Regions from separate parts of the Castellaniella denitrificans genome, predicted to be linked through region 2. Evidence: predicted binding sites of a transcription regulator. Region 2 holds the regulator's gene; the other holds the start of a gene.

Region 1 (4,410 bases), on a different contig from region 2:
TCTCGAAGGACTCGCCGGTCCGGACGTCGCGCAGGCGCCGCCGGGACCGGCCCGCCTCCTCGCCGCCCGGCTCCGTCACGAGGCCGCGCACGTCCAGCCCCGCGCGGGACTGGCGCTCGACGAAGGCGCGCATCAACGCATCGGCCCCGTCCTCGTGGTCATGGACGATGGCGGCGATCGGCAGCGTGGTCATGGGCGGTTCTCCTGGCGTCGGATCCGGCGGCGACAGGCGCCATGCCACGCCGCCGACATTGTCATGCGGAGACCGGACACCCGGCCTTGATGCCGCGCAAACGTCCCCCGGCCCAGCATAAGCCAGTCGGGCACACATTCGCTATATACACAAGATTATAACGACCATCACGCCGCGGTCCGGCCGGCGGGCGTCCCGCCCTACAATGAAGCCTTTCTCCGATAGTCCCTGGAATCCCCGATGTTCACATTCGCCCCCCGGACCTACGCCAGCAAGGCGGAACACTACGCCGACCTGGCCGCCCAGGCGCGCGGCCTGATCGCGGGGGAACCCGACCTGATCGCCAACGCGGCCAATTTCAGCGCCCTGGTGTTCCACGGCCTGCCACAGCTGAACTGGGCGGGCTTCTACCTGTACGACGGCACGGAACTGGTGGTCGGCCCCTTCCAGGGCAAGCCCGCCTGCATCCGCATCGCCCTGGGATCGGGCGTCTGCGGCACGGCCGCGCAGACGCGCCGGACCCAGGTCGTCCGCGACGTCAACGCGTTCGCGGGGCACATCCCCTGCGACTCCGCCTCGCAATCGGAAATCGTCGTGCCGCTGGTGCGCGCGGACGGATCGCTGCTGGGCGTCTGGGACGTCGACAGCCCCGTCACGGACCGCTTCGACGAGGACGACCGGCGCGGGATGGAGGCCCTGTGCCGGGTCTTCATGAACCACCTGAACGGCCGGGACTGATCCCGGCCCGGAACGGCCGCCGCCCTACCAGTCCAGCGGCAAGGACAGGCGCGCGCCCAGACCGTAATCCCCGGACGTCAGGTTGCGGTTCGTTTCCAGGCGCACCCGCAGGTGCGGGCCGTAGCGGAAACCGTGGACCAGGCCGACCCGTTCGTCCAGCCCGCCCCCCGCATCCAGCCGCCGCTCGAACGACCCGCTGAACGAGCCCCAGCGGCCCGCCGCCAGGTCCAGCTGCCATTGATTGCTGACGCAATCGCACCCTGGATCGCCGCCGTACGCAGCCAGGTCCGCATAGCCGGGCCCCTGCCGCGCGTTCACCCAGGACAGGTCCCAGCCCGGCACCAGGCCCAGGGTGTAGCCCAGCTGGCGGCGCCAGCCCTCGGCCAGCGGCTGGCGCGATCCGGACACCCCGAACCGCCAGGCGCCCGCGCCGCCCATGGAATAGTCCCCGCCCAGCCCCAGCGCCGTCAGGCCCGGGGCGCCTTGCAGCCGCGAGCCCAGGATCAGGTCGCGGTCCAGCGCGTAGCGCGTGGTCGCATCGACCGCGACCGGTCCGTACGCCAGGTCGCCCTCGGCGGCCGCGCGGCCGGCCGGCCCGTCCAGGGCGCCGGCCGCCACGGCATAGTCCCACGATCCGGACGGCAGGCGCCCCTGGGAAACGGAACGGGACAGGCCCACGCCCGCGAGGCGCACAGGCCGCCCCCAGCCGGGCGCGCCCGCCGCCGTATTGCCCAGCGTCACGCCATACCCGGCGGAACTGCGGTAGCGCCAGTTCCGCGCGCCGAGGGACCAGGCATCCAGGCCGCCGGAGGCCACCGGGCCGAGCCGATCCGGCGGCGCCGCCGGATCGGCGGCATCGCCGAACCAGCGCAGGCCGGTCCCGCCCGGCCGATAGCCATATCCATCCACCGGCCCGTTCAGGGACAGCAAGTCGTAGCGGAGTCCGGGAGCGGTGCCGTCGGACACCGTGCCGGCCGCGTCCGGCGCGACGTCCGACGGGACGTCGCGGGGCACGTCGGGGACGGCATAGCGCTGGGGGGCCAAGTCGATGAGCGCCGGATCCGGGTCGGCCGCCTGCCAGGCCAGGGCCGGCGCAAGGCCGGCGCCGCACAGCAGGGCCGACGCGGCCAGCGGCCGGACGATCCTATTCATGACGGGATGACGCACAGGGTTCCCCGGGCCATGCGGACCCGGGCGATGAATCCGGGGATTCCGCGGTCCGGCGGACCGCCGCAAAACCCCTGAAGCGGACCAGGGTACCACGATGCCCAGGACACTTGAAACCTCGAAAATGTTTCAGGCAAAAAATTGAAACCGCGCTTGATCACACCATATATTGTGTTTATCATTTCCAGCCACACTACATGTAGAAAACAAAGCACTTCCACCAAGGACCGCAGGCCGTGATCAAGAACATCGTCAAGCGTGACGGACGCATCGAACCCTACATCCCCAGCAAGCTCAATGGCTGGGGCCGATGGGCCGCCGCCAACCTGGGCCACAAGGTCGACTGGAGCAGCATCGTACTGCAAGCCGTCAGCACCATGCCCGAGACGGTCTCCACCGCCGACCTGCAGGAAAAGCTGATCCAGAACTGCCTCGACAAGGACACCTGGTCCTACTACCTGATGGCGGGCCGGCTCTACGCGTCCCACCTGCACAAGATCATCCACGGCCCGGGCATCCCCACCGTCAAGGCGCTGCACGACCGCATGGTGGCCGACGGGGTGATGGTGCGCATGAACTACACCGACGCCGAATACGCCGAGATCGAGACCTTCATCGACCACGAGCAGGACTACGACACGCCGCACTTCTCGCTGCACTACATCCGCAAGAAGTACAGCCTGCAGAACCGCGTCACCCGGCAGGAATACGAGACCCAGCAGTTCGTCTACATGCGCATGGCCATGGCCCTGTCGGAAAACGAGCCCGCCGAGCGCCGGATCGACCTGGTGCGGCGCTTCTACACCGAATTCTCCGCCAAGCGGATCTCGGCGCCCACGCCCAACTACGTGAACCTGGGCACGAAGCTGCGCGGCTTCGCCTCGTGCTGCCTGTACGTGGTGGACGACAACGAGGCGTCCCTGGCCATCGGCGACCACATCGCCTACCGCATGACCGCCGCCTCGGCCGGGATCGGCAGCCACCTGATCACCCGCAGCAAGGGCGACCCGGTGCGCGGCGGTCTGATCCAGCACCAGGGCAAGCTGCCCTACCTGGCCTCCCTGGGCAAGGCGGTCCACGCCAACATGCAGGCCGGCCGCGGCGGCGCCTGCACCACCTACTATTCCGGCTTCGACCCCGAGGCCGAGGTCATCGCCTACCTGCGCAATCCGCGCAGCACCGAGGACCGCAAGAACCGCGACCTGCACTACGCGCTGGTCACCAACAAGCTCTTCGCCGAAAAGGCCGCCCGCAACGAGGAAGCCTTCTCGTTCAACGTGCGCACGGCCCCCGAGCTCACCCGGCTGTTCTTCGGCCCCGACTCGGCCGCCTTCAAGCGCGAATACGAGCGTCTGGAACGCGACCCGTCCTTCAAGAAGGAATACTTCAAGCCGCGCGACCTGATCCTGACCTCGCTGAACGAGGCGCTGGAAACCGGCGTGGCCTACCTGGCCAACATCGACGAGATGAACCGCCACACGCCCTTCAAGGAGCCCATCCATTCCAGCAACCTGTGCCTGGAAATCTGCGAGCCCAACCGCCCCTACCAGGACATGCGCGACCTGTACTCGGACCACGAGGTCGGCCACATCACGGTCGAGCTCGCCGACGGGACGACGCAGACCTTCGACTACAACGCGCCGCTGACCGTCGCGGTCGCCGACTCCACCCTGCCACGCGTCATCTTCGCCGGCGAGCTGAAGGCGGGCGACGACATCCTGTCCGACGAGCCGGGCCGGGGCGGCCGGGTCGCCCGCGTGGTCGAGATCCACGAAGAACCCGAGATCGCCCTGTGCTCCCTGGGGGCCATCGCCTACGACGCCATCGGCGAGGACGACGACGAGGCCTACCAGGAAGCGATGTACCTGACGTTGAAGATGATCGACTACTGCATCCTCAACTCGCACTACGTGCTGCCCCACGTGGCCGTGACCGCCAAGGCCCGCATGAACGCCGGCGTGGGGCTCATGGGCGTTGCCACCCACATGGCCCGCAAGGGCCTGAAGTACGACACCGACGAAGGCCGCGAGGAACTGCACCGCATCGCCGAGCGCCACATGTACCACGCCATCCGGGCCTCGCTGCGCATCAGCAAGGAACGCGGCGTCGCGCCCTGGATGCACAAGACCCGCTGGCCCGACGGCTGGCTGCCGATCGACACCTACAACCGCAACGTCGACGAGTTGGGCGACTTCCACAACCGCTACGACTGGGAAGCCCTGCGCACGGAGATCATGCAGAACGGCGGCATCGCCCATTCGTGCCTGGTGGCGTACATGCCGGGGGAATCGTCCTCCAAGGCGCTGGGCAAG
Region 2 (4,410 bases):
CAGCCCCACAGTCGGTCGATGAAAGGACGCAGCGCCGGGACCGGCGCTTGCTGGAATGTGATCATCGAGGCAGCGCTAATGAAAAAGCCCTTGATTCCGGGTGGAATCAAGGGCTCGAGTCCTGGCGGACAAGGGGGGATTCGAACCCCCGATACGCTATTCACGTATACACGCTTTCCAGGCGTGCGCCTTCAACCACTCGGCCACCTGTCCTGCACGCCCGCACGCCATGGCGGCAGACGAAGTCCGCTATTCTAACAGAAGAATGCCCGATTCGTCAGGGCCTGATCCGGACCTGGCACGGCCGGCGGTGCGCGCCGGGCCGAGACCAGGACGCATGCAGCGCACGTCCGGGCGCTCAGGCGGCGCCCAGGCCCGCGGGCGCGGCCGCCCCCATGCCGCCGACCATGCGCTCGACGTAGCGGGCGATCAGGTCGATCTCGAGATTGACGGGAGAGCCGACTTCCAGGTTGCGCAGGGTCGTGACCTGGACGGTGTGCGGGATCAGGTTGATGGAGATCTCCGTGCCCTCTTCCTGGTCGTCCACCCGGTTGACCGTCAGGCTGACGCCGTTGACCGTGACCGAGCCCTTGTAGGCTAGGTATTTCGACAGATGGGCCGGGACGATGATGCGCAGTTCGGTCGATTCCCCCACGGCGTCGAAGCAGGTCACGCGGCCCACGCCGTCGACGTGGCCGGACACCAGATGCCCGTCCAGGCTGTCGCCCAGCCGCAGGGCGTGTTCCAGATTGACCTCGCCGGGCCGGTCCAGGCCGCAGGTGCGGTCCAGGCTTTCGCGCGAGACGTCGACCTCGAACGCGTCCCCGTGCAGGGCGACGGCCGTCATGCAGGCGCCCTGGATGGCGATCGAGTCGCCCAGGCGGGTCGCCGCCAGCGGCAGGCTGCCGGCCTGGATGAACAGGCGCACGCCCGCGTCCTCGCCGTCCCCCAGGGGACGGACTTCGGTGATGCGGCCCACGGCCGCGACGATACCAGTGAACATGGATTACCCCATTTTCAAGCCGCAGGCCTCGACCAGCGTCCGCCAGCGGGCCGGATCGCGCAAGCGCAGGCGCATGTCCCGGCCCAGCGGCAGGACGTCCAGGAATTCATACCGATAGGCCCGGTCCAGGCCCTCGATGGGTGTCGGCAGCGCCGCCAGGCCCTGGCCGTCGCCGAGGACGCTGGGCGCAAGGTAGGCCACCCATTCGTCGACCAGGCCGGCCTGGACCAGCGCGCCCTGCAGCCGCGCGCCGGCCTCGACGTGGACCTCGTTGATCTCGTGGTCCCCCAGCCAGCGCGCCAGCGCCTCCAGGGAGAGGCCGCCGCGCTCGTCCGCGGGCAGCGCGATGACGCGCACGTTGCGCGCCGCCAGGCGGGCGGCCTTGCCGGCATCGGGCCGCGCGGTGAAGATCCAGACCGGATCGCCGTTGATGATCCGGGCCTGCTCGCCCAGGACAAACTGCGTGTCCAGCACGGCGCGGATCGGCTGGCGCGGGGTTTCGACCGCGCGCACGTCCAGCATGGGATCGTCGGCCAGGACCGTGCCGATGCCGGTTAGCACCATGCAGGCCCGGGCCCGCCAGCGGTGCCCGTCGTCGCGGGCGGCGTCCCCCGTGATCCATTGCGAGCGCCCGTCCGGCAAGGCCATGCGCCCGTCGAAGGACGAGGCGGACTTCAGCCACAGCCAGGGCGTGCCGCGCGTCATCCTGGCGCAGAAGCCGGGATTCTGCGCCAGGGCGTCCTCGGCGAACAGGCCGACGTCGACCTGGATGCCGGCGGCCCGCAGCCGTTCGATGCCGCCGCCGGCCACCTTGGGGTTGGGGTCCCGGAGCGCGACCACCACCCGCGCGACGCCGGCCGAGACCAGCGCGTCGGCGCACGGCGGCGTGCGGCCCGTGTGGCTGCAGGGTTCCAGTGTGACATAGGCCGTGGCGCCGCGCACGTCCACGCCCTGGAGGGCGGCTTCGTGCAGGGCCTGTGCCTCGGCGTGGCGCCCGCCCGCCCGCTGGGTGCTGCCCTCGGCCAGCCAGCGGCCGTCGCGCACCAGCACGCAGCCGACGCGGGGATTCGGACTGCTGACGAACATCGCCTGCTCGGCCACCCGGAGGGCGCGCCGCATCCAGCGGTGGTCCTCGGTGGAGAAAACGGGGCCCGATGGAGGGGTATTCTCAGTCCGTGTCATCGGCATCATCCGCGCGGCGGAATTCGTCGATGGCCTGGACGAATTCCCGAAGGTCCTCGAAGCTGCGGTAGACCGAGGCGAAGCGCACGTAGGCCACCGGGTCGAGCTGGCGCAATTCCGACATTACCAGTTCGCCGACATGGTCGGACGGCACTTCGCGCTGGCCGCTGGTCATCAGGCGTTCCTGGATGCGCGCCACGGCGGCGTCCAGCGCCGTCGCGCTGACCGGGCGCTTGCGCAGCGCGAGCGCCATGCTGCCATGCAGCTTGGCCGGGTCGAAATCCACCCGGGTCCCGTTGCGCTTGACGATGGAAGGCATCATCAGGTCGACCCGCTCGTAGGTCGTGAAGCGGCGGTCGCAGGCCGTGCAGCGGCGGCGGCGGCGGATCGTGTCGCCTTCCTCGGAGACCCGGGAATCCACGACCTGGGTATCGGCACAACTGCAGAACGGACACTTCATCTGCGCTGCGGGCGCGCGGGCGCCCGTTCCGGTTGGTTTAGCGATAGACCGGCAGGCGCGCGGTCAGCTCGTTGACCTGCGCGCGCACCCGGGCGATGTTGTCGGCATCATCGGGGTTGTCGAGCACGTCGGCGATCAGGTTGCCGGTGAGTTCCGCCTCGGCTTCCTTGAAGCCGCGCGTGGTCATGGCCGGCGTGCCCAGGCGGATGCCGCTGGTGACGAAGGGCTTTTCCGGATCGTTCGGGATGGCGTTCTTGTTGACCGTGATGTGCGCCTGGCCCAGGACGGCTTCGGCGGCCTTGCCGGTGATGCCCTTGGCGCGCAGGTCCACCAGCATCACGTGGCTTTCGGTGCGGCCGGACACGATGCGCAGGCCGCGCTTGACCAGGGTGTCGGCCAGCACGCGGGCATTGGCGGCCACCTGGGCGGCATAGGCCTTGAATTCGGGCTGCAGGGCCTCGCCGAAGGCCACGGCCTTGGCGGCGATGACGTGCATCAGCGGACCGCCCTGGATGCCGGGGAAGATGGCGGAATTGACGATTTTCTCGAATTCGGCCTTCATCATGATCACGCCGCCGCGCGGGCCGCGCAGGGACTTGTGGGTGGTCGAGGTGACGAAGTCGGCGTGCGGCACCGGGTTCGGGTAGACGCCGCCGGCCACCAGGCCCGCGTAGTGGGCGATGTCCACCATGAACAGGGCGCCGTTGTCGTGGGCGATGCGCGCCATGCGCTCGAAGTCGATGTGCAGCGAATAGGCCGAGGCGCCGCCGACGATCAGCTTGGGCTTGAGGGTGCGCGCGAGTTCCTCGAGCTTGTCGTAGTCCAGGACCTCGTTGGCGTCCAGGCCATAGGAATGGAAGTCGTACAGCTTGCCGGAGGCGTTCACCGGCGAACCGTGCGTCAGGTGGCCGCCTTCGGCCAGGCTCATGCCCAGCACGGTGTCGCCCGGCTTGAGCACGGCCATGTACACGCCCTGGTTGGCCTGGGAGCCGGAGTTCGGCTGCACGTTGGCGGCTTCCGCGCCGAAGATCGCCTTCAGGCGGTCGATGGCCAGCTGTTCGACCACGTCCACGTACTCGCAGCCGCCGTAGTAGCGCTTGCCGGGATAGCCTTCGGCGTACTTGTTGGTCAGTTGCGTGCCCTGGGCCTGCATGACGGCCGGGCTGGCGTAGTTTTCCGAGGCGATCAGCTCGATGTGCTGTTCCTGGCGGACGTTTTCCTGCTGGATGGCGGCCCAGATGTCCGGGTCGGCCTGATCGAGGGTGCGGGAACGGTCAAACATATGAGGTAGTGGTCCTGGAGGCAGAAAGTTCAGAAAGATCGGGGAAATCGGGTCATTCTAGCGCGAACCCCCGCGCGCCTACAGGGCGTGCAGGCGGGGGTTCAGGGTATAGGTGCCGGTCAGGGAAGCCTGGGCCAGGACGTGTCCCCGCATGGCCTCCAGGGCCTGCGCGCCGGTGAAGCGGCCGGACACGCCCAGCTCGGCCACGTCCAGCGCGTAGACCGTGAAGACGTAGCGGTGGACCCGCGCGTCGTTCCAGGGCGGGCAGGGGCCGTCGTAGCCGAAGTAGTCGCCGTTCATGTCGCGGTCGGCGGCGAACCAGCCGGTGTAGTCGTTCAGGCCCTGCCGCGTGCCGTCCAGGGCCAGGGGGCCGGCCTTGCCGCGCGGCGTGATGCCGTTGGAGTAGTCGCCTTCGGCGATGGCGCGCGTGTCGGGCGACACGTCCACCAGGACCCAGTGGAAGAAGTCGGTGCGCGGCAGGTC

The links. Region 2 encodes NrdR, which represses ribonucleotide reductase genes. Its sites were predicted from a motif close to CACNANATNTNGTG; they were not measured.
Region 1: ACFO27_RS02865 (ribonucleoside-diphosphate reductase subunit alpha) is a predicted target of NrdR. The motif match lies at 2,259-2,272, and genes of this name have one in related genera.

Annotation. Positions count from the first base shown of each region.
Region 1 is NZ_JBHSEZ010000001.1:601,656-606,065, forward strand. It holds gene ACFO27_RS02850 (DUF2478 domain-containing protein) at 1-193, opposite strand, end outside; gene ACFO27_RS02855 (GAF domain-containing protein) at 434-931, shown strand; gene ACFO27_RS02860 (fimbria/pilus outer membrane usher protein) at 956-2,083, opposite strand; gene ACFO27_RS02865 (ribonucleoside-diphosphate reductase subunit alpha) at 2,335-4,410, shown strand, end outside.
Region 2 is NZ_JBHSEZ010000009.1:37,993-42,402, reverse strand. It holds gene ACFO27_RS10655 (helix-turn-helix domain-containing protein) at 1-65, opposite strand, end outside; tRNA gene ACFO27_RS10650 (tRNA-Ser) at 123-213, opposite strand; gene ACFO27_RS10645 (riboflavin synthase) at 359-1,003, opposite strand; gene ribD (bifunctional diaminohydroxyphosphoribosylaminopyrimidine deaminase/5-amino-6-(5-phosphoribosylamino)uracil reductase RibD) at 1,007-2,185, opposite strand; gene nrdR (transcriptional regulator NrdR) at 2,172-2,645, opposite strand; gene glyA (serine hydroxymethyltransferase) at 2,683-3,927, opposite strand; gene ACFO27_RS10625 (YbhB/YbcL family Raf kinase inhibitor-like protein) at 4,006-4,410, opposite strand, start outside.